DNA from 3 places in the Massilia sp. 2TAF26 genome. Region 3 is predicted to be linked to each of the others. Evidence: predicted binding sites of a transcription regulator. Region 3 holds the regulator's gene; each other region holds the start of a gene.

Region 1 (9,926 bases), on a different contig from region 3:
CAGGTCGGCCGCCAGCTTGGCGGCCTCGGCCACCGAAATCTTGCGGTTCATCTGGATCACGCGGGCGCCGGTACCGATGGTGTGCAGTTCCTTCATCGTCAGGCCGAGCTTGCGGCCGGCCGTGTTGAGGACGGCCAGGCGCGAAGCGGCCATCGGCGACGCCGCGGCGGCCCGCGACAGCCCTTTGGCGACGCTCTTGGCATCCGGCGCCGACTCGTCCTTGTACTTGACGATCAGGCGGTCGGTCTCGGCAGTGACGTCCACACCCTGCGCGGCGGATGCGGTGACTGCCGTGGCCGGCACGCCGGCCTGGACAAAGCCTGCGCCGAGGCCGAGGACGGCCACTGCGCACAGTTTCAAGACTGCCGGGTACATCGATTTCTGAGACTTCATGTTTCTTCCTTTTTATAGAAAAACACAAAAGTTTTGATTTTCCGCAAGCACGTCATGAACTACTGAGTGCCTGAGATCTAGTTGTGTCGGCGCTATTTCTGCACACCGATTGCCCGTCTGAAAGCGGACACGGAAGAGTAGCGCGAAGGAAGAAACCTTGTGGAAATTTCACAATTGATTTCGGCATCTTTACAACGAAAAACAGTACTTCGTAGCAAAAACCTACTTTATTTGGCGGAAAATCGGCTCAGCAAAATAAGATCTTGCTAAAAAACGCAAAATTATAAGGAGATTATCATTCTTGGTCAGCCATAACATTTAACACATAGCTTTGATCTATATCAGATATAACGCATAAATTTTAACGAAGATGCATACGCGCCAGACGTAAAAAAGGCCGCGATCGCTCGCGGCCTTTTGCTCAACCGGACAGCCGTTCAGGACTTAGAAATTGCCCTTGAACTGGACGCCGTAGGTGCGCGGCTCGTTGGTGAAGCCGGTCAGGTTGTTGAAGTCGATCGCACCGGTGATGCGGCGCTGGTCGAGGATGTTGCGGCCGAAGGCAGCCACTTCATACTTGCCGCCCGCCCAGTTGTAGCCGACGCGCAGGCCGCCTTCGGTCAGCGGCTTGCCGCTGAATTCCTTCGCTTCGTACAGGAAGAAATTGATCTTCGTACGGTAGGACCAGTCGGTGTAGACGAAGAACTCGCCGTCGCCCATCGGGATGCCATAGCGCGCGGTGGCGTTGAGGGTCCACTTCGGCGCCTGCGGCAGCGGGTTGCCGTTGATCTCGACGCGGCCGGCCGCGTTGACCGGGTCGGTGACGGTGCACTGGGCGCACTTGTTGACCGACAGGCTCGGGTCGCGGATCTCGGTGAAGTTGTAGCTGGCGCCGCCGGTCACGCGCAGCGACGGGCTGACGATGCCTTCGAAGTCGAACTCGGCACCCTGGGCCTTGGTCTTCTTGGCGTTGATCAGCTTGGTGACGTTGGAGTTACCGCCGACCACGGTCAGCTGCTGGTTCTTGACCTCGAAGTCGTACAGCGAGAAGTTGACGCGGGCGCGGCGCTCGAACAGGTCGGCCTTGATGCCGCCTTCGACCGAGGTGACGGTCTCGGCATCGGCCACGGTCACCGGCACCGATGCCGACGCGGCGGCGATACTCGGCGCGCGGAAGCCGGTCGCCATGCGGGCGTACAGGTTCACTTCGCGGTTCAGCTTGTAGGTACCCGACAGGTCCCAGTTGACCTTGCTCTTGCTCTCGCTGATGCCGGCCGGGCCGATCAGGGTCACGTTGGTGTGTTCCAGCGTGGCGAAGTCCTTCTTGTCGTCGGTGTAGCGCAGGCCGCCGCGCAGGGTGAAGGCATCGTTGACGGCATAGGTCACGGAACCGAAGGCGGCCCAGGCCTTGTTCTTCTGGTTCGAGACCACGCGCGAGGTCTGCTGCTGGGTCACGCTGTCGAAGTTGTCGCTGCCGCCGGTCGCGTCTTCATCGAAGTAGTACAGGCCGGCCTGCCAGTTCATCGGGCCCGCGTTCTTCGACTCGACACGGAATTCCTGCGAGTACTGGGTCAGGTCGGTCAGGCGGCTGGCGGTCTGCACCTGGAAAGGAATGAAGCCCGGACCGGCCGGGGTGCCGCCGTCGATGTCGCCGCGGCTGTTGTAGTGGCCCACGCCTTCGTAGCCGGTAATCGAGTACAGCTTGACCGGGCCCAGGTCCCACGACAGGCGCAGGTTGGCGCCGTTGGTCTTGAGGTTCTGGAAGTTCAGGGCATTGGTGACGATGCTGTTCAGGTCGTAACCGTCGGCGATGTCGTTGGTGCCCTTCTTGATCAGGTTGGCGCGGAACAGGCGGGCGCTGCCGGCGGTGGTGCGCTGGTGCACGTTGAACAGGGCGCTGAAGGTGCTGTCCGGGGTGTACAGGAACTGCACGCGCTCGGCGTGTTCGTTGTAGCCGTCCAGTTCGCCGGTCTTGTTGGTCTTGGCCAGGTCGCTGTAGTTGTCGACGTAGTTGTCGCGGTGCTGGCGCAGGGTCGAGACGCGCATCGCCCACTTGTCGGACAGCGGCACGTTGACGGCGCCTTCCAGGTTGACGGTGTTATGCGTGCCCCACGAGGCGTTGTAGTAGCCCTCGACCTTCTTCAGGTTCGGCTTTTCGGATTCGAACTTGACCACGCCGGCCGGGGTGTTGCGGCCGAACAGGGTGCCCTGCGGGCCGCGCAGCACTTCCACGCCGGCCACGTCGAAGATCGGGAAGCCTTTCAGGATCGGGTTTTCCTGCACGATGTCGTCGACGATCAGCGACACCGGCTGCGACGCGAACAGCGAGAAGTCGGTGTTGCCGTAGCCGCGGATGTAGAAGCGCGGGAAGGTGCGGCCGTTCGACGATTCGATGTTCAGGCTCGGCACCTTGCCGGCCAGCACGCGGATGTCTTCGCCACCGGAGACGATGACGTCCAGTTTCTCACCCTTGATGGCGCTGACGGAAACCGGCACCTCCTTGATGTTTTCGGTGCGGCGCTGCGCCGTCACGGTAACGGTTTGCAGCTCGTTGGTCGATGTAGCTTGGGCCAGGGCCGGGGCGGCCGACATGGCGGACAGCGCCAGCATCGCGCCGTGGGCGGCGATGACGCGCTTGTGCATCTTGGACATCTTGGTCATTTCGATTTCCTAGGAAGGGTAAAAAAACTTGTATTTATGTCTCCCCCAGCCCCCTCTTCCCCCGGCAAGCGCGCCGTGCTCGGCGTCTTCATATTGCCAGGTTGGTAAGCGCGCAATTGTCGAGCATGTGTATAAGTCAAGGCAAGAAATATGCGTGGGGATAGGCGGCCATACAACAAATTATTTTTCCCCAAAACCCTTGCGTGCTCCGGAAGGGATACGCTATGATTCGGGCCTCTTCGGACGCGGTGACAAACGTCGAAGGCAACATCGAAGTGGTTTGCGGGCGCTTAGCTCAGTTGGTAGAGCGGATCCCTTACAAGGATTAGGTCGGGAGTTCGAGCCTCTCAGCGCCCACCAGATCTTCCGATGATGCCGACAGCGAAGAAAAGATCAGTAAAAACGGAGCGGTAGTTCAGTTGGTTAGAATACCGGCCTGTCACGCCGGGGGTCGCGGGTTCGAGCCCCGTCCGCTCCGCCAGAATCAAAGAAGAAAGGTCCGACTTGTCGGGCCTTTTTTCTTTTTAGCTACAGGAGGGTCTCCCCTGCGGGCGACCCGGTTTCGGGCTCGAAGGGAATCGCCTGCAAGCGATTCCGCGGCCCGCGGGACGTGGGCGAGCCCCGTCCGCTCCGCCAGAATCAAAGAAGAAAGGTCCGACTTGTCGGACCTTTTTTCGTTTCTGCCCTGCCTTGCGCGTCATGCCCTCCTGAGCATCGGGGCGCCAAGCTCGACGCGGTTGCGTCCGCCGGTCTTGGCCGCATACAGCGCGTGGTCGGCGCGCGCCAGCGCCGCCGTCAGCTCCTCGCCGACGCCGATCGTCACCACGCCGATGCTCACCGTCATGCGGTAGCCGGGCGCGCAGTCGAGCACCGGGGCCTCGGCCACCGCGATACGCAGGCGTTCGGCCGCTTCGAGCGCGCCCTCGAGCGCGGTGCCCGGCAGGACCAGCGCGAATTCCTCGCCGCCCAGGCGGCCGATCACGTCGTGCTCGCGCAGCACGCCGCGCGCGGTGTCGGCGAATGCCTGCAGGGCGCGATCGCCACAGGCGTGGCCATAGCCGTCGTTGAGCTGCTTGAAGTGGTCGATGTCGAGCATCAGCAGGGTGATCGGCTTGCGCAGGCGCAGCGCCAGCAGGCGCGCACTGTCGGCGCGCTCGAAGAAGGCGCGGCGGTTCAGCATGCCGGTCAGGCTGTCGACGGTGGCCAGGCTGCGCATCAGGGCATCGTCCTTCTGCTTGCACAGCAACAGGAAGCCGAAGCCGTTCACGATCATCAGGAGATAGCTGGCCAGGTAGGCCACGTCCTTCACCGGCGACACGGTCGTTCCCGGATTGCCGCCCTCGAGGCCCAGCCAGGTCCAGATCGCCAGCGCGAACAGGATGTTGTTGATGCCGATGAGACGCTGCAGCAGCGGTGCCTTGCGCGGACGCAGCAGGACCACCGCCGCGCCGAATACGAACAGGGCGATGATGAAGGAAATCAGTTCGGTGAGCTGCAGGCGCGAGGCTCCGGTCGCCACCGCATAGCCGATCGCCACCCAGCCGGGCAGCGTGAACAGGTAGAGGGACTGGCGCCAGCGCCTGAAGCCGAAGAACAGGCAGTTGGCGCCCACTTCCAGCGCCACCCCGGCCAGCCAGACGCAGGCGGACAGCGCCTCGACCAGGCCCGGCTCGAACTGCGGCGCGACCCACCAGCAGAGCTGGGCGAGCCCGATCGACAGGCGTCCCCACATCCACCAGCCGAGCGCCGGGCTGTTGTCCGCCCCCCGCATATAACCTGCCATCAGCAGGGCAAACGCGATATTGCCGACACCGAGCGCCAGCATGAAGGTTTGAATATCGATCACTGTGGTCCTCAGGGACTGCTGCGGTTTACTGTAATTATTACAACAGCTGTTTCCCAAAGGAATTATCTTACACGGTTTCAACATTTGGTTACGCACAATTCGAGTGCGTCCTCGGTTTGCTGCCGGATATGCCGCACTGTTGGAACATTGCTACATGGCACAACTGAATCGTGCATAATTGACAATAACCTGATGTCCATCCTTGTCGCTGTTTTCATGGAGCCGCCGTGATCTTTGGTTTTCTCACATCCCAGACCCTGTCCCCGCGCCAGCACAGGCTGCAGAACACACCGCTGTTCCGCACGCTCAAGCCGCTCGAGGTCAAGTTCGTGGATGGCCTGATGCACGAGCGGCGCTACCTGCCGGAAGAAATCGTCTTCGACGAGAACGAGGAAGGCCAGGCGCTCTACCTGGTGATGGCGGGCCGGGTCGAGATCAGCCGCGCCCACGAAGGCAGCCGCCGGCTGGTGAGCGAGCTGGGACCGGGCGGCTTCTTCGGCGACCTCGCCCTGCTCGACAACTCGCCGCGCAGCGCCCAGGCGCGCGCCGTCGAGCACTGCGAGCTGGCGGTGTTCTTCCGCGACGACTTCCTGGCGCTGATGGATACCGACGCCGTGATCGGCTACAAGATCTCGCTGGCGCTGGCGCGCCACATCGGCCAGCGCCTGCGCGAGCGTCTCGACGGCCGTCCGCAGCTGGAAGCGCTGTGATCGGCGGCCCCGTGGTCCGCGAGGAGCGCGCCGGGCCGGTGGCCTGGACCGCGATCGTCGCCGTCACCTGCCTGCTGCTGGTGCTGCTCGAGCATATGCTGTGGCTGGTACTGCCCTTCATCTTCGGCACCGTGATGTACTACACCCTGCTGGGGCCGATGCGGCGCCTGCTGCGCCTGGGCTTTTCGCGCAGCGTCTCGTCGATGCTGGTATGCGCCGTGTTCTTCGGGCTCGCCACGCTGGCGGTCGCGGCCGCGCTGTCGTGGAGCAGCGGACCGGCGGAGGACAGCGCTTCCTGGAGCGAGACCCTGTCGCTGTACGCGAACGGCGGCGTGGCCTTCGTGCGCAACACGATGGCGCTGCTGGAAGCGAAATTCCCGCTGCTGGCCGAGATGCACCTGACCTCGCTGGTCAACAAGCGCTTCAAGGCCTTCACCGACAACTTCGCCCAGCGCTACCTGGCCACCATCCTGGTCACCGCGGCCGGCTGGCTGCCCTCGCTGCTGCTGGCGCCCTTCCTTGCCTTCTTCTTCCTGCGCGACGGCCTGCGCTTCAAGAAATTCCTGGCGCGCGCGGTGCCGAACGCCTACTTCGAACGCACCCTGTTCCTGCTGCACGAGGTCGACCAGACCGCGCGCCGCTATTTCGAGGGCCTGCTCAAGCTGACCGTGCTCGACACCATCGTGCTGGGCTTCGGCCTGTGGGTGATCGGCGTGTCATCTCCGCTGCTGCTGGGCTTCATTTCCGCGCTGCTGGCCTGGGTGCCCTTCATCGGCTCGGTGGTCGGCTGCGTGATGGTGGTGATCGTCGCCGCCACCGACGCCCCCGTCAATCCGCTGGTCGCCTACGGCGCCATCGTCGTCTTCATCCTGGCGCGCCTGCTGGACGATTTCGTCTTCATGCCGATCACCCTCGGCCGCAGCCTGAAGATCCACCCGCTGATCGCGGTGCTGATGATCTTCATCGGCGGCGCCCTGTCCGGCGTGGCCGGCCTGATGCTGGTGCTGCCGCTGCTGGGCGTGGTGATGGTCATCGGAGAAACCCTGGGCCGCCTGATGACCAATCCACGGCTGCGGGCAAGGCACCGCTACGCAAGGCAGTTGCGGGAAAAACAGGCGAGCGGGGATCTGCTTGCCTGACGGCGACGTTCAACCCAGGCTGCATATTGTTGGTTATATTAAATTATTAACCAACTGTCGGAAAATTTGACGTCTGCTCATCCCTGGCACTCCCTTTCGATGGAAAATCAAGGACTTGGTTTAATGGTATGAATATTGCATTGCGTTTTGCGTCGAAATTCCTTCGGCAACCAAAAACAAAGAGGGAGCAAAATGACAACAAACCGCCATACCGCATTCCTTCGGAGTGCCATTTTCGCCCTGGCCTTCGTGGCCGCCGGCACGGCCAGCGCCGCTCCGATCTACTGGACCGATTGGCAGGGCGGCGACCTCGACACCGGTCCCGGCTTCAGGGCCCAGGGCACCATCACCACCGCCACCTCGACAGTCACCGTCACGTATACGAATGCTGCGGGCGTCGGTTTCTACCAGCCCAGCGGCGGTACCGACTACTGGGGGCCGCGCAACTCGACTTCGCCCTACACCAGCAGCGCAGTCGACAACGCGCCCACCGGCACCGACATCATCGCCTTGCAGTATGCGGGCAGCCAGACGCTGACCTTCTCGCAATCGGTCGCCAATCCGGTATTCGCCGTCGTCAGCCTGAACGGCAACGGCTACGCCTTCCTGAACCAGGACTTCGATATCCTCAGCTATGGCGCCGGCCCGGGAGCGGCCGCTCCAGGCAACCATAGCTGCGGCTTCTATGGCTGCGGCACCCTGACCAAGCAGGTAGTGGATCTCGGCGGCGGCAACACCGAATACCGGCTGATCGGCACCGGCGAGCCGCATGGCACCATCCGTTTCACCGGCACCTTCGACGCGCTGACCTGGCGCAGCCTGACTTCCGAATACTGGAATGGTTTCACCGTCGGCGTGGAGGGCACGGCGGACGAGGGTCCGCCGCCGAATGACGTGCCGGTGCCGGCGACCTGGCTGCTGATGGCCATCGGCAGCGCAGGCCTGGCTGCGGTCCGTCGCCGCAAGCCGGGCGTTTAGAGCCGGGCTCTACTTCCGCCCTGCCGCCTTCGGTTTGGTCTTGATGGTTGACAGGATGCCCGGCTTGGCCTTGCCCGGCGGCGCCACGAAGGGTGCTGGATCGTTGCGGCTGTTTCCACGCCCGTTGCGGCGGGTGGCCACCTCGATCACCCGGCCCTTCGGCGCGGCACCGCGGGACTCGGCCACCAGCGGCAGGGCCTTGCGCTCGCTACGCGGCGTGGCTTCCTGCTCGCTGCCGGGCGGCGGCACCAGGTGGCGCTCGCCGTTGCCGATCAGGTCGCCGCGGCCCATGCGTTTCAGGCCTTCGCGCAGCACCGGCCAGTTTTCCGGGTCGTAGTAGCGCAGGAAGGCTTTGTGCAGCTTGCGCGTCTTGCCGCTCTTGGCGGTGACGACTTCTTCCGAATCCTCGGTCACCTTGGCCAGCGGGTTCTTGCCCGTGTGGTACATGGTGGTTGCCATCGCCATCGGCGTCGGCGTGAAGGTCTGGACCTGGTCGAGGTGGAAGTTGTTCTTCTTCAGCCACAAGGCGAGATTCAGCATGTCCTCGTCGGTCGAACCCGGGTGGGCCGCGATGAAGTAGGGGATCAGGTACTGCTTCTTGCCCGCCTCCTTCGAGTACTTGTCGAACAGCGCCTTGAACTCGTCGTAGGTGCCGATGCCCGGCTTCATCATCTTCGACAGCGTGCCCTCTTCCGTGTGCTCCGGCGCGATCTTCAGCAGGCCGCCCACGTGGTGGGTGACGAGTTCCTTCACGTACTCGGGCGAGCGCACGGCCAGGTCGTAGCGCAGGCCGGAGCCGATCAGGATCTTCTTGATGCCCGGGATCGCGCGCGCCTTGCGGTACAGCGAGATCAGCTTGCTGTGGTCGGTACCCAGGTTGGAACAGATGGTCGGATAGACGCAGGACAGGCGGCGGCAGGTTTCCTCGATCTTCTTGTCCTTGCAGGACAGGCGATACATGTTCGCGGTCGGACCGCCGAGGTCGGTGATGGTGCCGGCGAAGTTCTTCGTCGTATCGCGGATCAGCTCGATCTCGCGCAGGATCGACGGCTCCGAACGGCTCTGGATGATGCGGCCTTCGTGCTCGGTGATCGAGCAGAAGGTGCAGCCGCCGAAGCAGCCGCGCATGATGTTCACCGAATAGCGGATCATCTCCCAGGCCGGGATATGCGCCTTGCCGTAGCTCGGGTGCGGCGCGCGCGCGTACGTCAGGTCGTATACGCCGTCCATCTCGTCCATGGCCAGCGGCAGCGGCGGCGGGTTCAGCCAGACGTCGCGGTCGCCGTGCTGCTGCACCAGCGCGCGCGCGTTGCCCGGGTTCGACTCGAGGTGGAACACGCGCGAGGCGTGCGCGTACATCACCGGATCCTCGCTGACGGTCTCGAAGGACGGCAGGCGCACCACGGTCTTGCGTGCTTTTTCGCGCGCGGCGGCCTGTCTCTCTTCGCGCGTCATGATGACGATCGGCTTGACCTCCGGTTCCGGCTGCGCATTCTCGGTGGCGCAGGCCTTGGTGTCTTCCTGCGCCATCGCGTAGGGGTTCGGATGCGGGTCGACGCGGCCCGGCACGTCCACGCGGGTGGAGTTGTGCACCGACCACTCCTGGTCCGGCAGCCAGCCGTGCGGCACCAGGAAGGCGGTGCCGCGCAGGTCGCGGATGTTCTTGATGCTCTCCCCTGCCGCGATGCGGCGGGTGACGTCGACCAGGGCGCGTTCGGCGTTACCGAAGATGACCAGATCCGCCTTCGATTCGAACAGCACCGAGCGGCGCACCTTGTCCGACCAGTAGTCGTAATGCGCGATGCGGCGCAGCGAGGCCTCGATCGAACCGGCGATCACCGGCACGCCCGGGAAGGCTTCGCGGGCGCGCTGGCAGTAGACGGTCACGGCGCGGTCCGGACGTTTATTCGGCTCGGCGTTCGGCGTGTAGGCGTCGTCCGAGCGGATCTTGCGGTCGGCCGTGTAGCGGTTGACCATCGAGTCCATGTTGCCGGCGGTGATGCCCCAGTACAGATTGGGCTTGCCGAGCGCGCGGAAGGGTTCCACGGAGGTCCAGTCCGGCTGGCTGATGATGCCGACCCGATAACCCTGGGCTTCCAGCAGGCGGCCGACCAGCGCCATCCCGAAGCTCGGGTGGTCGATGTAGGCGTCGCCCGTGATCAGGATGATGTCGCACGAATCCCAGCCCAGCTTGTCCAT
Region 2 (9,926 bases), on a different contig from region 3:
GGTCACGCGGGCGAAATGGCGGGCAATGCCCTGGTCGTTGCGCATGAAGCTGGCCATCAGCTCCGCGGTCAGCGCCGGCCGCTTCGCCCCGATCAGCATGGGCGCCATGCGCCGTGACCAGCTCGGGAAATCGTCGTCCATCGACGCCAGCAGGTTGTCCATATCCTCGCGGCTGAAGCCGCCCACATAATCGCCGTCGTTGATGTAGCAGGGCGACGCCCCCACCATGACTTGCGCAGCGAAGCGCTCCGGCGCCTTGATCGCCGCCAGCATGCCGATCGTGGCGCTGACCGAATGGCCGACGAAGATCACCGGCCCGGCCGCGCAGGCGGTCAGTATTTCCAGCAAATCGTCGGCATGGCCATGCAGGCTTCCATGCCTTGCGCGGTCATAGGCCGTGCGGTCGGAATCGCCGCTGCCGGTCAGGTCATACAGGATGGTGCGGAACCGCCCTTCATAGGCGGGGGCGAGGAAGCGCCACATGGTCTGGTCGCAGCCGAAGCCGTGGGCGAACACCATGGTCGCGTGGCCGGCGCCGGCGACGTGGACGTTATTGCGGAATTGGACAGACATTGGTACTCAGATTCGCCAAAAAACAAATTGCAAACTATCACAGTTTACTAATGTTGCAAACGCATGCGCTGAACTTCCATTGCGTGCGTCTACGTACCGCCGTGCCGGCATGAACTGCGTTATACTGTTCATCCATACAGTATTTACTGCGCAATGGAACTCAAAGACAAGCTCGAGATCCTGGCCGATGCCGCCAAATACGACGCCTCCTGCGCCAGCAGCGGCGCGCCCAAGCGGGATTCGGCCGACAAGGACGGCCTGGGCGCCACCAACGGCATGGGTATCTGCCATAGCTACACGCCGGACGGACGCTGCGTATCGCTGCTGAAGATCCTGCTGACCAACTTCTGCATCTACGACTGCCAGTATTGCGTGAATCGCCGCAGCTCGAACGTGCCGCGGGCCCGCTTCGCGGTCGACGAAGTGGTCAAGCTGACCCAGGATTTTTACCTCCGCAACTACATCGACGGGCTGTTTCTCAGCTCGGGCATCATCCAGTCCAGCGATTACACGATGGAGCAGCTGGTCGAGGTCGCGCGGCGTCTGCGCGAGGAGCACAAGTTCCGCGGCTACATCCACCTGAAGACGATTCCGGATGCCGACCCGCGCCTGATCGAGCTGGCCGGCAAGTACGCCGACCGGCTGTCGGTCAACATCGAGCTGCCGACCCAGGACAGCGTCTCCCGCCTGGCGCCGGAAAAAAGCGTCCACACGATCAAGCTGGCGATGGGCGCCATCCGCACCAAGCTCGACGAGAAGGACGAGCACCCGAAGGCCCCTAGCTTCGCACCGGCCGGGCAGAGCACCCAGATGATCGTCGGCGCCGACGCCAGCGACGACCAGACCATCCTGAACACGGCCCAGACCCTGTACGGCAGCTACAAGCTCAAGCGGGTCTACTACTCGGCCTTCAGCCCGATCCCGCAGAGCCCCTCCAGCGTGCCGTCCGCGCCGCCGCCGCTGCTGCGCGAGCACCGCCTCTACCAGGCCGATTTCCTGTTGCGCGGCTATGGCTTCACGGCCGGCGAACTGATGCCGCAGGCGGGCAACCTGGCGCTCGACATCGACCCCAAGCTGGCCTGGGCGCTCGGCAACCGCGAGCACTTCCCGCTCGACCTGAACCGCGCCGACGAAGCCATGATCGCGCGCGTACCCGGCATCGGCCTGCGTTCGGCCAAACGGCTCATCGACCTGCGCCGCCTGCGCCGGATCCGCTGGGAGGATCTGTCGCGCCTGCGCTGCAGCCTGAAGAAGCTGGCGCCCTTCGTGGTCACCGCCGACTACAAGCCGGCGCAAGACGCGGCGTCCTCCGAACTGCTGCGGCGGAACATGGCCGATGCCCCGCAGCAGATGAAGCTGTGGCCGGAGCTGCAGGCGGCATGAGCGCGATCGACCGACAGCGTGCGGGCCAGCCGCTGCTGGTCGAGACCTTCGCCGAATGGCGCGAGGCGGCGCGCGAACTGCTGGTCCACGACGTGCCGCCGGAGCTGCTTACCTGGAGCACGCCCTACGCCGGCGGCGACCTGTTCTCGGGTGCGCCGTCCACGGCCGAGCAGCCGCATAATCCTTCCGACTTGCCGCCGCCCGCATCGGACCCGGCGCGCCACGGACCGAAACACGGCGCGCCGAGCATTCCGCGCTCGCTGATGGACATGCTGCAAAGCGCCGCCTGCTGCCGCGTGCCGGACCGCTGGGCCTTTCTTTACCGCGTGATCTGGCGCTGGCAGCAGGGCGAGCACGAGGTGCAGTCGCCGGCCGACGAAGACGGCGCGCGCCTGCATGCGATGGTGAAGGCGGTGCGCCGCGAGGAACACGACATGCATGCCTATATCCGATTCCGCGAACGCCCGCCTGAAGCCGGGCCGCCACGCTTCGTCGCCTGGTACGAGCCGCGCCACGACGTGCTGCCCCAGGTCGCCGAGCATTTTATTTCCCGTATGGGCAAGGTCAGCTGGATGATCGCCACGCCCGAGGCCAGCGTACTGTGGGATGGCCAGACCCTGCACAATACCGGCCCGCTGGTGAAGAATTCCGACGACCTGGAGGATACCGGCGAGGCCCTGTGGCTGACCTACTACCGTAGCGTGTTCAATCCGGCGCGCCTGAATGCCGAGGTGATGCGCCAGCACATCACATCGGACCGCTGGAAAAATTTGCCAGAAGGCAAAATCGTGCCGCACATGATTTCCGAGGCAGCGATGGGGGCGCGCAAGATCGGCCAGTACGAGGCGGTGGGCCAGCGCAAGGGCACGACCATCCCGATCGCCCCCGAGGATGCCCAGCCGGAGCGGCAGCAGCCGTCCAGACTCGACGAGTGCCGGCGCTGCGAGCTGTGGCAGTTCGCCACCCAGGCCGTCGGCGGGGAAGGGCCGAAGAAGGCGAAGATCATGTTCGTCGGCGAGCAGCCGGGCGACCAGGAAGACCTGGCCGGCCAGCCTTTCGTGGGCCCCGCCGGCAAGCTGCTCGACCGCGTGTGCGAGGCGGCCGGCGTCGACCGCGAGACCATCTACGTGACCAACGCCGTCAAGCACTTCAAGTGGGAACCGCGCGGCAAGCGGCGCCTCCATAAGACCCCGGCGCAGAAGGAAATCGAAGCCTGCCACTATTGGCTCGACAAGGAACTGGCCCAGGTAAGACCGGCCGTGATCGTGGCGCTGGGCGCGACCGCCCTGAAGTCGGTCATGCGTAGCGCCAACGTGACGCTGAAGAACGCGATGGGCAAGCCGGTCTTCCACGAAGGCCACTGGATCGTCACCACCTATCACCCCTCCTACGTGCTGCGGGTGCCGGGCGAGGACGCCAAGCGCGAAGCCTTCCAGGCCATGGTGGAGGGGCTGAAGCTGGCCCACGGTTTGCTGGACCGGCAGCCGGAAGAGCCGCCCGCTGCCGACTGACAGATATGCATGCTTTGTGACAAGCTGTTACGCGAGTAGCCCTCTTGATGCCAGTTAGCTAAGCTTTGGCAACACAACAATAAGGGGTTCTCCGATGCTTGCCGCACGCTTTGCCTGTGCCTTGTCCCTGAGCCTGCTCGGCGCCGCCGCGCTGGCGCAGACCGATCCGCCGCCCGCATCCGCGCCCGCCGGGCAGGAGCTCGACGCGGCGCCCGCCACGGTCGTCGTCTCGGGCAAGCGTCCCGGTCCCGGTCTCTGGAAAGTCTCGAAGGATGGCCACGTGATGTGGGTGTTCGCCATGCATTCGCCGCTGCCGCAAAAGATGGAATGGGATTCGGTACGGGTCGAACGCCTGGTGGCGCAATCGCAGGAGGTGCTGCTGCGTCCCGGGGTCAGCGTCACGGTCGGCTGGATGAGCGGACTGAGCATGCTGCCATCGCTGATCGGCCTGAAGAAGAACCCGGACGGCGCCGAGTTGCACGACCTGCTGCCGGCCGATGTCTATGGACGCTGGACTGTGCTGAAGCAGAAATACATCGGCGGCGACGACGGCGTCGAGCGTTACCGTCCCTTCTTCGCCGCCGAGGAGTTGCTGGATGCGGGGCTGAAGAAAAGCGGGCTGTCGAAAGGAGGGGAAGTCGCCGATCAGATCGAGAAGATCGCCAGGAAGCACGACGTGAAGCTCACCAGCACCGGTGTCTCGGTCACGCTCGAGCATCCGCGCGAGGCGCTGAAGGACTTCAAGAAGTCGCAGATGGAAGACGTGGCCTGCTTCACCAAGACCCTGGAGAGTTTCGAAGGCGATATCGATGCGATGAAATTGCGCGCGAATGCCTGGGCTAACGGCAACATCGCCGAGATCGGCAAGCTCGATTATGCCGAGCGCGAAGACACCTGCAACGACGCCATGATGAACGGTTCGTTCGCTCGGAATAATCCGGCCTTCCAGGACATGCGCGAACGCGGCCGGGTGGCATGGATGAAGACGGCGGAACGGGCGCTCGCGAAGAATGCGAGCACCTTCGCGCTGCTGTCGATGAGCCAGGTGCTCGGCCCGAAGAGCTATCTGGCCGAGTTGCAGGCCAAGGGTTATACGGTCGAGAACCCCAAATAACGATCAGCCCGGATCGCCAGGCAAACCCAGGGTCTCGAACACTTCTTCGCGCGAAGCGGCCTGGGCCACACGCGCGCCTGGCGCCACGTCGTGGGTCAGCCAGACGTTTCCGCCGATGACCGCGCCCTTGCCGATCGTGATGCGGCCCAGCACGGTGGCGCCGGCGTAGATCACGACGTCGTCTTCCAGGATCGGATGGCGCGGCAGGCCCTTCTGCAGGCTGCCGTCGGCATTCGTCGGGAAGCGCTTGGCGCCCAGGGTGACGGCCTGGTACAGGCGCACGCGCTGGCCGATCACGGCGGTCTCGCCGATCACGACGCCGGTGCCGTGGTCGATGAAGAAGCCGGTGCCGATCTTCGCGCCGGGGTGGATGTCGATGCCGGTGGCGGCATGCGCCAGTTCGGAGATGATGCGCGCCAGCAGCGGCAGCCCGAGTTCGTACAGGCGGTGCGCCAGGCGGTAATGGATCATCGCCAGCACGCCGGGGTAGCACAGCAGCACTTCGTCGACGCTGCGCGCTGCCGGGTCGCCCTGGTAGGCGGCCAGCACGTCGCTGTCGATTTCCATGCGGACTTGCGGCAAGGCGGCGCTGAAGGACCGGGTGGCCTCGATGGCCTGGCTGGCGATGTCGCCGTCGGTGCGCTGCTTCAGCGCGGCGCTGTAGTGCAGCTCGATCTGGACCTGGCGCAGCAGGGCGTGCAGGGCGGAATCGAGGGCGTGGGCGACGTGGAAGTCTTCGCTTTCCCGGCGCAGGCCGGGCGGCCCCAGGCGCATGGGAAACAGCACGCCCTTGAGCTGGCCGATGATGTCCGCCAGCGCATCGCGCGAAGGAAATTCAATGCCGCGTACCTCGCCGGCGGGACGGTGGGCCTGGCGCCATTGCTGGCGGGCGTCGTGCAGGTCGCGCACGATCGCGCCAATGTCGAAGTGAGCCATCAGTTGTTCCTCGAGTGAAATAAGCGCTGGGCGCCAGGGCGTGCGCGCCGCGCTTCCAATATATCGGGCCGGTTTGCGGATTCCAATGAATATAAAAATGCTAGCTCATGCGGAAAGTTTCTACCGGCTTGCGCAGTCGCCTGTACTGGGCATCTTAGGTCACGTCGGGACAGCGGCTTCGGGCTTGGTCAAGCTGCCTGCATTTCAACAGAAATTCCATCAGTAAATAAATATTTTTAAATTGAAATTTAAAAATAAAAGTCTATATTTTAAATTTTTTTCATGAATTATTGCAATATTAATTTCATGCAAACTTAAGTGATTGATTTTTATGAATTTTATTGACTGGCGCAGGATTTGATTTTATTCGATGAAAGAAGAGATGTCATATTATCCGATCAGTTCTCATAGGCTGGTGCTGTGATAAGGCACTCCCAACGTTAAGCCGAAGCAGTATCATTTTAACGATGGACTCGAGAGATTGGGATATGTGATACGAGTAACTGGAACGAAGACTGTCGAGAAAATTTACAAGGACGATGAAAAATATTATAGAACAAAATTCTAAGTCACTGATTTATAACGTGTGAATCCTGTTGGCACGGTTTATGCTATCCAGTGTGCGCAGTCCCTTGTTAATAAAATCATTTAACGAAAAGGTTAATGTCATGAAAATGAGATCGACGCAGGCATTCCTGGGCCTTCTAAGCTTTTGTTCTATACTCATTTCCCCCGCTCACGCTGGGGCCCTAACGCCTTACACGACGTTTTTTAATACCGATCTGACCACCGCTGGCACAGGTGGTTTGCGAGGTACTGGTACCGGAACGATCAATGTGAGCGGCGTGACCGGCACGGTCACAAACTCCCTGCTCTACTGGCATGGCCCAACAAATTCCATGGACCCAAATGCAAATGCAAATGTCAACGTGAATGGAAATGGAGTTACCGGAACGAACATAGGGTTTTCCGATAATAACTTCTGGGGTTTCGCTAACAGCCAAGCATATCGAGCAAACACCACAAACGTTATCAACGCCAATGGTGCTTATAATCTTACCAACTTTAATAAGCCTGGAGTTGAGGTTAACGGTGCTGCAACGCTAGTGTTGTTCAATGATGGTAACTCAGCAAATAATAGGGACGTAGTGGTTTTCGACGGTAATGATTCGAATTTCGCCTCCGCCTACGATACTGCGGGTTGGGACATCAACCTTGCAGGTATCAACTATACCGGAGGCTCGGCTTTCCTGAGATTGTTCGTATCTGATGGTCAGAATTTCGGGCCGAACGACGATGGTACCTTGCGGATCAACGGAGTAGCCTTGGCGAGCGGTGGTCTCTTTCAAGGCGCCAGCCTACCGGGGCCATCCATTGGCAACGGTAACTTGTTCGATATAGTTAGTTTTGATATTACGCCATTCTTAACATTAGGGCCCAATTCCCTCCATATAACTTTGGATGCAGGATTTAATGACGCCCTCAGTGCAATCACAGCGATCATTGACCTCCCTGCAGGCGCGGCCCCGATTGTGAGCGTCCCAGAACCCGGCACTGGAGTTTTAATCGTTCTAGGCCTGACTCTGGTTGGGGCCTTATCGCGTAAAAGATCAGTGTGAGATGTGATCTTCTTTCAACGAACAAGCGCCGACACCGAGCAAGGTGCCGGCGTTGTGTAAATGCCCAAGAGGCTCTGTTGCATAAATCCAGCCGGACGGCATGTCGTCTGCGGCTCAGGTAGCCTTTGTGCATGAAACCCCCTCCCCAGAAATACCGAACGACGAACTGCAAGGCATACAACGCGGCGCTCAAGTCGCGCGGCTCACTGCTCATCTGGCTCGACCCAACGATGAACTGGCACGGCCAGGCAAGTGACAAGCGTGGACGCAGTCCGACCTTCAGTGACCAGGCCATTCAATTCTGTCTGAGCATCAAGTGTTTGTTCAACTTACCCTTGCGCCAGGCCATGGAATGGCCGAGAGCCTTTTGCATCTGGCAGGGCTGGGCTGGACTGACCTGTGCCGGACTACAGCGCGGTAAGCCGGCGTCAAAGGCCGCTGCAGGTAACCGTTGAAGTTGCACCCACCACGACAGGCTTGCATCTGCACGGGCATCAAGATGCTGGGCGAAGGCGAATGGAAGACAAAGAAGCATGGCTTTGAATATCGACGGCAATGGCGCAAGGTGTACCTTGGCATCGATGCCGCCACACTCGAAATCCGGGCCATGGAAGTGACCGACAACGGTATTGGCGATGCGCCTGTGCTGCCGGATCTATTGAGCCAGATCCCTCTCGACGAGCAGATCTCTGCCGTCAGCGGTGATAGGGCTTACGACACCAAGGCCTGTCATGAAGCCATCGCTCTACGCCAGGCCCAGGCAGTCATCCCGACCAGGAAGAATGCTAAACCCTGGAAGACGAATCGTCAGGGTGCCGAGGCGCAAAACGAGATTCTGCGAGCAACGCCCCGGCCTCGGACGAGCAATATGGGAGAGGTGGAGCGGCTACCACCGACGTAGCCTTGTCGAAACCAAAATGCGCTGCTTTAAGCTGCTCGGCGAACGCATCATGGCGCGGGACTTCGATCGTCAGGTCGCCGAGCTGCAAGTGCGCGCTGCAGTGCTGAACCGCTTCACGCGCCTCGGCGCGCCCGTTACGGTCTCTATGCGATAAATGTGTCGACAGAAAGGCACACTCGCCTTTTCCTTATTTGTGCAACAGAGCCTCAACAACGTTGAAACCCGCGTAGAATGCGGGCAACGCGGGTGTAGCTCAATGGTAGAGCAGAAGCTTCCCAAGCTTACGACGAGGGTTCGATTCCCTTCACCCGCTCCAGCCTTCCCCGAAACGCTTCCGCCCGCCTAGCCCCTGCCTCGCCGTGCGGCTTGCCTCTTGAAGTTATGGCAAACTCGGGTCTTCATCCGACCAGCCATGACCATGCAACAACACGCTCCACGGCCCGATCAACCGTCGCACGATGCCGACAGCCTTGCCGGCTCGCTCATGTTCCTGAGCGGGGGCGGCGAAGCCGGGGCGCTGATGCGCATGCAGGACTGGAGCGAATCGCCCCTCGGTCATCCGCGTAGCTGGCCGCAGGCCCTGCGCACCCTGGTCGGGCTGATGCTCAATTCGGGATTCCCGATGTTCGTCGCCTGGGGCGAGGGGCTGGGCTTCCTGTACAACGATCCCTATCGCGAGATCCTCGGCGACAAGCATCCGCGCGCGATGGGCCGGCGCTTCCACGACATCTGGGCCGAGATCTGGGACGACATCTGGCCCCTGATCGATCGCGCGCTGAAGGGCGAGGCCACCTACGTCGACCGCCTGCTGCTGGTCATGAACCGTCACGGCTACGACGAGCCCACCTGGTTCACCTTTTCGTATTCGCCGGTGCGCGACGAGGATGGCATCATCCGCGGCATGCACTGCGCCTGCGTCGAGGTCACAGACCAGGTGCTGTCCGAAAAATACCGCGACGAAGAAAACGAGCGCTTCCGCACCCTGTTCGAACAGGCGCCCGGCATCATTGCCGTGCTGCGCGGTCCCGAACACGTGTTCGAGCTGACCAACCAGTCCTACCTGCAGCTGATCGGCCATCGCCAGATCGTCGGCAAGGCCGCGCGCGAGGCGCTGCCGGAAGTGGTGGGGCAGGGCTTTTTCGAACTGCTCGACCGGGTCTATTCCACCGGCGAACCCTTTGTCGGTCACGCGCTGCCGGTACGCCTGCAGCGCGAGCCGGACGGCCCGCTGGAAGAGCGCTACATCGACTTCGTCTACCAGCCGATCCGCGACGCCAGCGGTGCCGTCTCCGGCATCTTCGTCGAGGGCAGCGACGTCTCCGCGCGCAAGCAGATCGAGGACGAGCTGCGCGCGGCGAACCGTCAGAAGGACCAGTTCCTCGCCATGCTGGCCCATGAACTGCGCAACCCGCTGGCGCCGATCATGACCGCGGCCCAGCTGCTGAAGATCGGCAGCCTCGATAGCAGGAACATCGCCAACGCCAGCGAGATCATCGTGCGCCAGGCGTCCCACATGACCGACCTGGTGAACGACCTGCTGGACGTCTCGCGCGTGACGCGCGGCCTGGTCACGCTCGAGAAGGAAGAGCTCGACCTGAACGTGATCGTGTCCGCCGCGGTGGAGCAGGTGCGGCCGCTGATCGACGCGCGCCGCCACTCGCTCACGCTGCAGCTGTCCGGCCGCAGCGCCCATGTGATCGGTGACCGCACCCGTCTGGTGCAGGTGATCTCGAACATCCTCAACAACGCCGCCAAGTACACCGCGCCGGGCGGCAGGATCACGCTGTCGGTGACGGTCGACGAGGAGCGCGTGCACGTGGCCGTGCGCGACAACGGCGTCGGCATCGTGCCCGACATCCTGCCCTACATCTTCGACCTGTTCACCCAGG
Region 3 (9,926 bases):
CGGCGCTGGTGGCGCAAGCCGACCAGGCGCTGTATCAGGCCAAGCAGAACGGCCGCAATCAGGTAGTCAGCGCCGCGTAGGGCGGGCTCGGCGAGCCCACTCTACCGTAAAAGCCGGCCCTCGGCGCGGTTGACCGCCGTCCCGGTCCCGCGCAGCACCACCACGTCGCCGGCGCGCAGCTCGGTATCGTCTTCGGGCTCGATCCGCTGGTTGCCGCGCCGGACCGCCGTCACCTCGGCGCCGACTTCGTCGAAGCCCAGGTCGCCGATGCAGCGGCCGACCGCGCCGGCATCCTCGGCCAGCACCACCGAGTGCAGGCGCACGTAGCTGTGCTCCGGATCGTCGCTGACGTCGCTGGCGCCGTGGAAAAAGCCGCGCAGCGAGGAATAGCGTTCGTCGCGCGCGGCCTGCACGCGGTGCACCACGCGCCGCAGCGGCACCCCCATCACCACCAGCGCGTGCGAGGCCAGCATCAGGCTCGATTCCAGCGCCTCCGGCACCACCTCGGTGGCGCCGGCGCGCTTGAGGACGTCGAATTCGGTGTCGTCGTGGGCGCGCACGATCACCGGCAGCTTGGGCGCCAGTTCGTGCACCAGGTGCAGCACCTTGAGCGCCAGGCGCGTATCGGCGAAGGTGATCACCAGCGCGCTGGCGCGGTTGATGCCGGCCGCGATCAGCGATTCGCGCCGCGAGCAGTCGCCGTAGGAGACGTTGGCGCCGGCCGCGCGCGCTTCCTGGACCCGCTCGGGATCGAGGTCGAGCGCATACCAGGGCAGCTTTTCCTCCGACAAGAGAGTAGCCAGGCTCTGCCCGCTGCGGCCGAAACCGGCGATGATCACGTGCTTCTGCGCCGCCATCGTGCGGCTGGCGATCTGGGTCAGCTGCAGCGACTGCAGCATCCATTCGTTGGACGCCATCTTCATCACGATCTTGTCGCTGTTGGCGATCATGAAGGGGGCCAGCAGCATCGACAGCACCATCGCCGCCAGCACCAGCTGGATCAGGAAGGGATCGATCAGCTTCGAGCCGGAGGCCAGGTTCAGCAGCACGAAGCCGAATTCGCCGGCCTGGGCCAGGGCCAGGCCGGTGCGCATCGCCACCCCGTCGGAGGAGCCGAAGGCCTTGGCCAGCGCCCCGATCAGGGCGAACTTGAGCAGCACCGGAATCGCCAGCATGGCCAGCACCAGCCACCAGTTGGCCAGCACCAGCTCGAGGTTGAGCAGCATGCCGATGCTGATGAAGAACAGGCCGAGCAGCACGTCGCGGAAGGGCTTGATGTCCTCTTCCACCTGGTGCTTATACTGGGTCTCGGAGATCAGCATGCCGGCCACGAAAGCCCCGAGGGCCAGGGAGAGGCCGGCGCGCTCGGTGATCCAGGCCGCGCCCAGCGTCACCAGCAGCAGGTTCAGCATGAACAGTTCCTGCGAGCGGCGCTTGGCGACGATGGTGAACCATTTGCGCATCAGCTTCTGGCCGAAGAACAGCAGCAGGGCCAGCACGGCGGCGGCCTTCAGCGCGGCCCAGGCCAGGTTCATCGCCAGTTCCTCGGCCGGCCGCGCCAGCGAGGGAATCAGGATCAGCAGCGGCACCACGGCCAGATCCTGGAACAGCAGGATCCCGATGATGCGCCGCCCATGCTCGCTCTCGAGCTCGAGGCGTTCGGTCAGCAGCTTGGAGACGATCGCGGTGGAGGACATCGCCAGCGCGCCGCCGAGCGCCAGCGCGGCCTGCCAGCCGGTGTTGAACGGCGCCGGCAGGCGCGGGGCCAGCAGCGAGGCCAGCACCGTGATCAGGATGGTCAGCGAGACCTGGGCCAGCCCGAGCCCGAACACGATGCGCCGCATCGCCTTGAGCTGGGCCAGCGAGAATTCGAGGCCGATCGAGAACATCAGGAACACCACGCCGAATTCGGCCAGGGCATGGGTGCTGGGACCGTTGTCGGCCAGTTGCAGGGCGTGGGGGCCGATCAGGACGCCGACGGCCAGGTAACCCAGCATCGGGGGGAGGTGGAGCATCCGGAACGCAACCACGCCAAGAACGGCGCTGCCCAGCAGCAGAAGAGTTAATTCAAGGCCTGATGTCATGCTGGGGTGTGGTCACGATCCCGTAAATATGTGCGCTCTGTTACGTCTGGCAAGTTTTTTGCTTTCGCAATTCGGATATACTTCCACCATGAGTGTAACCGATGAAAAAATAATGTTGACAAGTTTTGACGAGGCCCAGGCAAAGCGCGCTCTGGAGCTGGCGCGCGAGACCCTGGACATCGAAGGCGAAGCGATCCGCAAGCTGAGCGCGCGTCTCGGCCAGGACGACAGCCTGAAGCCTGCCGTTGCGCAAGCTGTGGCCCTGATGCTGGCCTGCAAGGGCCGCGTGGTCGTCTCGGGCATCGGCAAGTCGGGTCACATTGGCCGCAAGATCGCCGCGACCCTGGCCTCGACCGGCACCCCGGCCCTGTTCCTGCACCCGGCCGAAGCCGCCCACGGCGACCTCGGCATGGTCACGCCGCAGGACGTGCTGGTCGCGATCTCGTATTCCGGCGAAAGCGCCGAGCTGGCGGTCGTGATTCCGGCCGTCAAGCGCATGCGCGTGCCCGTGATCGCCATGACCGGCAAGCCGGGCTCGCGCCTGGCCCAGGTTGCCGACGTCCACCTCGACGTCTCGGTCGACAAGGAAGCCTGCCCGCTGAACCTGGCGCCGACCGCGTCCACCACCGTCACCCTGGCGCTGGGCGATGCCCTTGCCGTCGCGCTGCTGGAGCTGCGCGGCTTCAAGTCGGAAGACTTCGCCCTGTCGCACCCGGGCGGCGCCCTCGGCCGCAAGCTGCTGACCCACGTGCGCGACGTGATGCGCAGCGGCGACGCGGTGCCGAAAGTGAAGCCGAATGCTCCGCTGACCGAGGCCCTGCTGGAAATCTCGCAGAAGGGCATGGGCATGACCGCCATCGTCGACGACGCCGGCCGCCCGGTCGGCGTGTTCACCGACGGCGACCTGCGCCGCCTGTTCGAGAAGACCCATGACTTCAGCAGGCTGACGATCCAGGACGTCATGCACGCGAATCCGCGCCGCATCCATCCCGAGCAGCTGGCGGTCGACGCCGTTGCCGTGATGGAGGAATTCCGCATCAACCAGATGCTGGTGACCGACGCCGACGGCATGCTGGTCGGCGCCCTCCACATCCACGACCTGACCCGCGCCAAGGTGATCTGATGGTGACCCAGCTGGAACATCTGCAGCGTGCCGCGCGCGTGAAGGTCATGATCTTCGACGTCGACGGTGTCCTCACCGACGGCAGCCTGACCTATGACGCCAACGGCGAGATCACCAAGACCTTCTTCGTGCTGGACGGCCTCGGCATCCAGCTGCTGAACCGCACCGGCGTGCAGACCGCCATCATCAGCGCGCGCAATTCGCCGATCGTGGTCAAGCGCGCCGCCGACCTCGGGATCACCCACGTGTTCCAGGGCCAGCACGACAAGCGCCTGGCCTTTGCCGAGCTGCTGGAAAAGACCGGCGTGACGGCCGAGCAGTGCGGCTACATCGGCGACGACGTGATCGACCTGCCGCTGTTCACCCGCGTCGGCTTTGCCGTCACGGTGCCGAGCGGCCATCCGGAAGTGCAGTACCGCGCCCACTACGTGACGAAGAATGCGGGCGGACGCGGCGCCGTGCGCGAAGTCTGCGACATGGTGATGCGCGCCCAGGGAACCTACGAACAGGCATTGGCACCGTACTTTGGATAATCCTTCGCAAGCCATGGCGACCACGACCTACGTCAACAAGCGCACCGCGCACCGCTGGCGTCTGCTGGCATTGATGCTGGCGGCCGTGTTCTTCGCCTTCGGCAGCTTCTGGCTGGTGCAGGTGATGCGCGGCGAAGGCGAAGCGCACCGCGTCGACGTGGGCGACGATCCGGACTACATCATCGACAACTTCAGCTTCGTGCGGATGTCGGAAGCCGGCCAGCCGCGCTACGTGATCTCGGGCGAGCGCCTGACCCACCGCCCGGCCAACAACACCTCGGTGATCGACAAGCCGGTCGTGCAGAGCATGAGCACCGACCGGCCGCACATGACGATGACGGCGAACACCGCCAACGTCAACCAGGACCAGAACCAGATCGACCTGATCGGCAATGTCGACATCTCGCGTCCCGGCAACGCCACCTCGAAGCCGATGCGCATCCGCACCGAGGCGCTGACCGTGCTGCCGGACGAGGAAATCTCGAAGACCGACAAGCCGATCCAGATGACGCTCGGCGCCGCCTCGGTCACCGGCGTCGGCATGGTCGCCAACAACGCCACACAGCAGGTGACGCTGGGCGGCCGCGGAGAACTCATCTTCCCGCCGAAAGGAAAACAATGAAAAAAATACTCGCTGTCGCCGCGCTGTCGCTGGCAAGCCTGACCGCCTCGGCGGAGCGTGCGGATTCTCTCAAGCAGGCCAAGATCGATTTCAACAACGCGCACATCGACGAGGTCACCCAGACCCGCACCTTCACCGGCAACGTCGTGCTGACCCGCGGCACCCTGACGATCAAGGCCGACAAGGCCGTGCTCACGGAATCGCCGGAAGGCTATATGGCGGTGACCCTGACCGCCGCGCCGGGCCAGCCCGCGACCTTCCGCCAGAAGCGTGACGGCGGCCCCGACCTGTGGGTCGAAGGCCAGGCCCAGCGCATCGAATACGACGAGCGCACCGAGCTGGTCAAGCTGTTCTCGAACGCGGTCGTCAAGCAGCTCGAGGGCAAGCGCATGACCAGCGAGGTGAACGGCCCGTTCATCTCCTACGACAACCGCACCGAGCAGGCCAACGTGTTCAACGACACCAGCGGCGAAAGCAAGCCGGGCGGCGGACGCGGCACCATCATCATCGCGCCGCGCCGTACCGCGCCGGCGGCGGCTCCCGCGACCACGCCGGCGGCGCCGGCAGGGAAGCAGTAAATGAAGGCCGTCCTTGCCGCTGCCGCGCTGTTGCTGGCGCCGCTGGCGCAGGCGGAGCGGGCGGATGCGCTCAAGCCGCTGAAGGTGGTCGGGGGCAACGGGACCCTGGACCAGGTCACGCAAACCGTGGTCCTGACCGGCGGCGTGACCGCCACCCGCGGCACCATGCTGCTGAAGGCCGAGCGTGCCGAGATCAAGGAAGCGCCGGACGGTTACAAGACCATCGTCCTGGTCGCGGCGCCCGGCAAGCCGGCGTCGTTCCGCCAGAAGCGCGACAGCGGCCCCGAGCAGTGGGACGAAGGCCAGGCCGAGCGCATCGAGTACGACGAGCGCACCGAGGTCGTCAAGTTCAGTTCGAACGCCGCCATCAGGCAGCTGGAAGGCAGCAACGTGATGCGTGAAATGGGCGGCGAATTCATCGCCTACGATGCGCGCAAGGAAGTCCTGCTGAACCTGAACGACCCGAGCGGCGTCGACAGGCCCGGCAAGGCCCGCGCCAGTTTTACTTTTTATCCGCGCCGCACTGCGTCGGCCGGGCAACCGGAAGCAGGAAAGCAATGATGGATGTACACGCAGACGCCGCCGCCATCGCGAGCGGCGGCAGCACCCTGGTGGCCAAGGGGCTGCAGAAAAGCTACGGCAAGCGCCTGGTGGTGCGCGACGTTTCGCTGCAGGTCGCCTGCGGCGAGGTGGTGGGCCTGCTCGGCCCGAACGGCGCCGGCAAGACGACCTCGTTCTACATGATCGTGGGCCTGGTGCCGGCCGACGCCGGCGCCATCGTCATCAACGGCACCGACATCACCAGCCTGCCGATCCACCGGCGCGCCATGCTGGGCCTGTCCTACCTGCCGCAGGAAGCCTCGGTGTTCCGCAAGCTGACGGTGGAGGAGAACATCCGCGCCGTGCTGGAACTGCAGCGCGAGGACGGCAAGCCGCTGGGCAAGAACCGCATCGAGGAGCGCCTCAACGAGCTGCTGGCCGAGCTGCAGATCGAGAAGCTGCGCGAGAACCCGGCGCTGTCGCTGTCGGGCGGCGAACGGCGCCGCGTGGAGATTGCGCGCGCCCTCGCCACCAACCCGCGCTTCGTGCTGCTGGACGAGCCGTTTGCCGGCGTCGATCCGATCGCGGTGATCGAGATCCAGCGCATCGTGCGCTTCCTGAAGGAGCGCGGCATCGGCGTCCTGATAACCGACCACAACGTGCGCGAGACGCTCGGCATCTGCGACCGTGCCTACATCATCAACCAGGGCGCGGTGCTGGCGTCGGGACGCCCGGACGACATCATCGCCAATGAATCGGTTCGCCGCGTCTACCTGGGTGAACATTTCCGGATGTAGTCATGAAACAGACGCTGCAACTCAAGACCTCACAGCACCTTGCGCTGACACCGCAACTCCAGCAGTCGATCCGGCTGCTGCAGCTGTCCACTCTCGAGCTGCACCAGGAGATTGAACAGGTCCTCAGCGACAACCCGCTGCTCGAACGCCTCGACGATCCGCTCGACCACTCGGTGCGCCTGCTGGCCGACGGCGCGATCAACAACGGCGCGTCGACCTCCACCACGCCCGACTCGCCGCCCTCGTCCAGCCAGGGCGAGGAGGGCAATGGCGGCGGTGGCGCCGAAGCCGAAGGCGGCGACAGCGACAACGGCGATGCCGGCGGCGCCGAGCACGACATGGACTGGGGCGATTCTGGCCGTTCCGGCAGCGGCAGCGGCGGCGAGGAAGAGGACGGCCGCCCGCAGCTGGAAGCCAGCCCGGTCTCGCTGCGCGAACACTTGATGGAGCAGGTACGCCTGACCTGCATGTCGCCGCGCGATTGCGCGCTGGTCGAGATCGTCGTCGACACCCTCGACGACAACGGCTACCTCGAAGAAACCCTGGACGAGCTGCATGCGCGCCTCCCGGCCGAACTCGAAGTGGAATTCGAGGAGTTGCGCACCGCGCTGGCGCTGGTGCAAAGCATGGACCCGCCCGGCGTGGGCGCGCGCAGCGCCGCCGAATGCCTGGCGCTGCAGATCCGCCGCATGCCGGGCGTGCCGCTGGTCACGCGGCGCATGGCGCTGACCATCGTCGAACGCTACCTGACCTGGTTCGCGCAGCGCGAATTCAACAAGCTCAAGAAAGCCCTCGACTGCGACGACGAAGACCTGCGCGAAGCCCAGGCCGTGATCCGCCATTGCAATCCGCATCCGGGCGCGGCCTTCGCTTCCGACGTTTCCGACTTCGTGGTGCCGGACGTGATCGTGCGCCGCGCGAAGGACGGCTGGAGCGTGCAGCTGAATCCCGAGGTGATGCCGCGCCTGCGCGTGAACAGCCTGTATGCCACCTTGATGAAGCAGGGAAAATCGGAATCCCAGCTGGCGGCGCAGTTGCAGGAAGCAAAATGGCTCATCAAAAACATGCGCCAGCGCTTCGATACTATCCTTCGGGTAGCTCAAGCAATCGTGGAGCGCCAGCGGAACTTTTTCTCCCATGGCGCCGTTGCCATGCGGCCCCTTGTTTTACGTGAGATAGCTGATACACTAGGTCTACACGAGAGCACAATTTCTCGTGTCACAACTCAGAAATACATGCTGACGCCGCACGGCATGTTCGAGTTGAAGTACTTTTTCGGGAGTCACGTCGCGACCGAGGCAGGAGGAGAAGCCTCCTCGACCGCGATCCGGGCTCTCATCGTACAACTCACAGGAGCAGAAGACCCCAAAAACCCTTTATCCGACAGCAAGATCGCGGAGATGCTAGGGGAACAGGGAATGGTTATCGCACGCCGCACGGTAGCGAAATACCGCGAGGCGCTGAAGATCCCTCCCGTCAGCCTCCGTAAATCTCTGTAGCAAGCTCTTTCAGCAAGCTCTTGCAGCAAGCTTCTTGCAACAACGCTGCCCTGGTGCGTGGTATGCGCGTACGACAGGCAGCGCATCATCAAAGGAGTGTGTATGAATCTCACTATCAGCGGACATCATCTCGATGTAACCCCGGCAATCCGTGAATACGTACAGAACAAGCTCGAACGCATCACCCGCCATTTCGATCAAGTGATCGACTCCCACGTCATCCTCTGCATTGACAATCTCACCGAGAAAGAAAAGCGCCAGAAGGCCGAGATCAACTTGCGCCTCGCCGGCAAGATCGTTCACGTCGCCAGCGCCGCGCACGACTTGTACGCCGCGATCGACATGCTGATGGACCGGCTCGACCGGCAGGTGCAGAAGTACAAGCAGATGCTGCAGGATCACAGTAGTACACCGCTCAAGCGCATACCCAACGATGGAGGAGAAGCTGCCGCTACAGCGTGATCCTTCCGCTGGCGCAGCACAAGCAAGGAAGGGCGCATCTGGCGCCCTTTTCGTTTTCCGGGCCGCGCTACAATGCCGTTTTCCATTTCAATAAATAAAAGAACATGAGCGAATACGTGCAGACCCGCGTTGCCAGCGGCACCGGCATCATTACCCTCGACCGTCCCAAGGCCCTGAACTCGCTGTCGCTGGAGATGGTGCGCGCACTGACGGAGACCCTGCTGGCCTGGCGCGACGATTCGAACGTCGACGCCGTCGTTATCAAGAGCAGCAGCGAGAAAGCCCTGTGCGCAGGCGGCGACATCCGCTTCTTCCACCAGGCCGGGCGCGCCACGCCCACTGGAGGCAGTGCGCTGCTGGAAGACTTCTTTACCGAAGAATACGCGCTGAACCACCTGATCCACTTCTATCCGAAACCCTATATCTCGTTGATGGACGGCGTGGTCATGGGCGGCGGCATGGGTATCGCCCAGGGCGGGCCCGAGACCGGCCTGCGCATCGTGACCGAACGCACGAAGATGGCCATGCCCGAGGTGAACATCGGCCTGTTCCCGGACGTCGGCGGCAGCCACTTCCTGTCGCATGCGCCGGGCGCGCTCGGCATGCATCTGGGACTGACGGGGCTGACCATCGGCGCCGCCGATGCGCTCTACGTCGGCCAGGCCGACGTGTTCGTGCCGGGCGCCGAACTGCCGGCACTGCATGCGCTGATCGCTGCGACGCCGGGCAAGCAGCTGGCCGATGCGATCCGCGCCTTCGCCGCGCCGTTCGCGCAGCAGGCCGGCGCCAGCGAACTCGAAGCGCAACGCGCGCTGGTCGACAGGCACTTTGGCGCCGACTCGGTACAGGCCGTGATGGTCTCGCTGGAGGGCGATGACACCCCATTCGCGCAGAAGGCCCTGGCCGCGATGCGCCAGCGCTCGCCGCTGATGATGTGCGTGACGCGCGAGATGCTGGTGCGCGGCGCCACGATGGACGTGGCCGCCTGCCTGCGCATGGAGCGCTCGCTGGTGCGCCGCAACTTCGAACACGGCGAAGTGCTGGAAGGCGTGCGCGCGCTGGTGATCGACAAGGACAATGCGCCGAAGTGGAACCCGCCCGCGCTGGATGCCGTCACGCCGGAGATGGTGGCGCGCTTCTTCGAGCCGGTGTGGCCGGCGCATGCGCATCCGTTGCGCCACCTGCCATAAGCGGCGCCCGCTCCGCCGCCCCGGCATCCGCCGGGTTTTTTTTCGCCGACCGATAATGCGTTGCAGCATAAGCACGAATTTATGCGATGATTTCATCAGGCAATGAAATAATGGCATAGCCAAGCACAACAATAGAGGAGTCCAATTTGTCGTTTCTGATCGTCCTGGCCGCGCTGGCCTTCCTGATGGTGGCCGCCTACCGCGGCTATAGCGTCATCCTGTTCGCACCGATCGCCGCCCTCGGCGCGGTCCTGTTCACCGACCCGTCCGCCGTGGCGCCGGTCTTTTCCGGCATCTTCATGGAAAAGATGGTCGGCTTCGTCAAGCTCTATTTCCCGGTCTTCATGCTGGGCGCCGTGTTCGGCAAGGTCATCGAGATGTCCGGTTTCTCGAAATCCATCGTGCAGGCGGCGATCCGCTACATCGGCCGCTCGCGCGCGAACGCCGTGATCGTCGCCGTGTGCGCGCTGCTGACCTATGGCGGCGTGTCGCTGTTCG

Evidence for each region. Region 3 encodes sigma-54, which starts transcription at its own class of promoters, with help from an activator protein. Its sites were predicted from a motif close to TGGCANGNAANCTGCTTT; they were not measured.
Region 1: a site for sigma-54 is predicted at 6,874-6,891, ahead of AB4Z32_RS07480 (PEP-CTERM sorting domain-containing protein). Genes of this name have one in related genera too.
Region 2: a site for sigma-54 is predicted at 6,115-6,132, ahead of AB4Z32_RS15910 (PEP-CTERM sorting domain-containing protein). Genes of this name have one in related genera too.

The regions. Positions count from the first base shown of each region.
Region 1 is NZ_JBFRFV010000005.1:192,882-202,807, reverse strand. It holds gene AB4Z32_RS07515 (S8 family peptidase) at 1-393, opposite strand, end outside; gene AB4Z32_RS07510 (TonB-dependent receptor) at 838-3,054, opposite strand; tRNA gene AB4Z32_RS07505 (tRNA-Val) at 3,339-3,414, shown strand; tRNA gene AB4Z32_RS07500 (tRNA-Asp) at 3,459-3,535, shown strand; gene AB4Z32_RS07495 (GGDEF domain-containing protein) at 3,752-4,900, opposite strand; gene AB4Z32_RS07490 (cyclic nucleotide-binding domain-containing protein) at 5,128-5,610, shown strand; gene AB4Z32_RS07485 (AI-2E family transporter) at 5,607-6,749, shown strand; gene AB4Z32_RS07480 (PEP-CTERM sorting domain-containing protein) at 6,942-7,727, shown strand; gene AB4Z32_RS07475 (YgiQ family radical SAM protein) at 7,737-9,926, opposite strand, start outside.
Region 2 is NZ_JBFRFV010000014.1:72,387-82,312, forward strand. It holds gene AB4Z32_RS15885 (alpha/beta fold hydrolase) at 1-573, opposite strand, end outside; gene AB4Z32_RS15890 (putative DNA modification/repair radical SAM protein) at 727-1,956, shown strand; gene AB4Z32_RS15895 (UdgX family uracil-DNA binding protein) at 1,953-3,467, shown strand; gene AB4Z32_RS15900 (TraB/GumN family protein) at 3,562-4,581, shown strand; gene epsC (serine O-acetyltransferase EpsC) at 4,585-5,517, opposite strand; gene AB4Z32_RS15910 (PEP-CTERM sorting domain-containing protein) at 6,354-7,136, shown strand; partial or broken gene AB4Z32_RS15915 (IS5 family transposase) at 7,268-8,191, shown strand; tRNA gene AB4Z32_RS15920 (tRNA-Gly) at 8,280-8,353, shown strand; gene AB4Z32_RS15925 (hybrid sensor histidine kinase/response regulator) at 8,450-9,926, shown strand, end outside.
Region 3 is NZ_JBFRFV010000004.1:85,711-95,636, forward strand. It holds gene AB4Z32_RS05555 (DUF484 family protein) at 1-80, shown strand, start outside; gene AB4Z32_RS05560 (monovalent cation:proton antiporter-2 (CPA2) family protein) at 102-2,084, opposite strand; gene AB4Z32_RS05565 (KpsF/GutQ family sugar-phosphate isomerase) at 2,173-3,207, shown strand; gene AB4Z32_RS05570 (KdsC family phosphatase) at 3,207-3,740, shown strand; gene lptC (LPS export ABC transporter periplasmic protein LptC) at 3,754-4,362, shown strand; gene lptA (lipopolysaccharide transport periplasmic protein LptA) at 4,359-4,940, shown strand; gene lptA (lipopolysaccharide transport periplasmic protein LptA) at 4,941-5,501, shown strand; gene lptB (LPS export ABC transporter ATP-binding protein) at 5,501-6,277, shown strand; gene AB4Z32_RS05595 (RNA polymerase factor sigma-54) at 6,280-7,776, shown strand; gene hpf (ribosome hibernation-promoting factor, HPF/YfiA family) at 7,879-8,238, shown strand; gene AB4Z32_RS05605 (enoyl-CoA hydratase/isomerase family protein) at 8,343-9,428, shown strand; gene AB4Z32_RS05610 (GntP family permease) at 9,575-9,926, shown strand, end outside.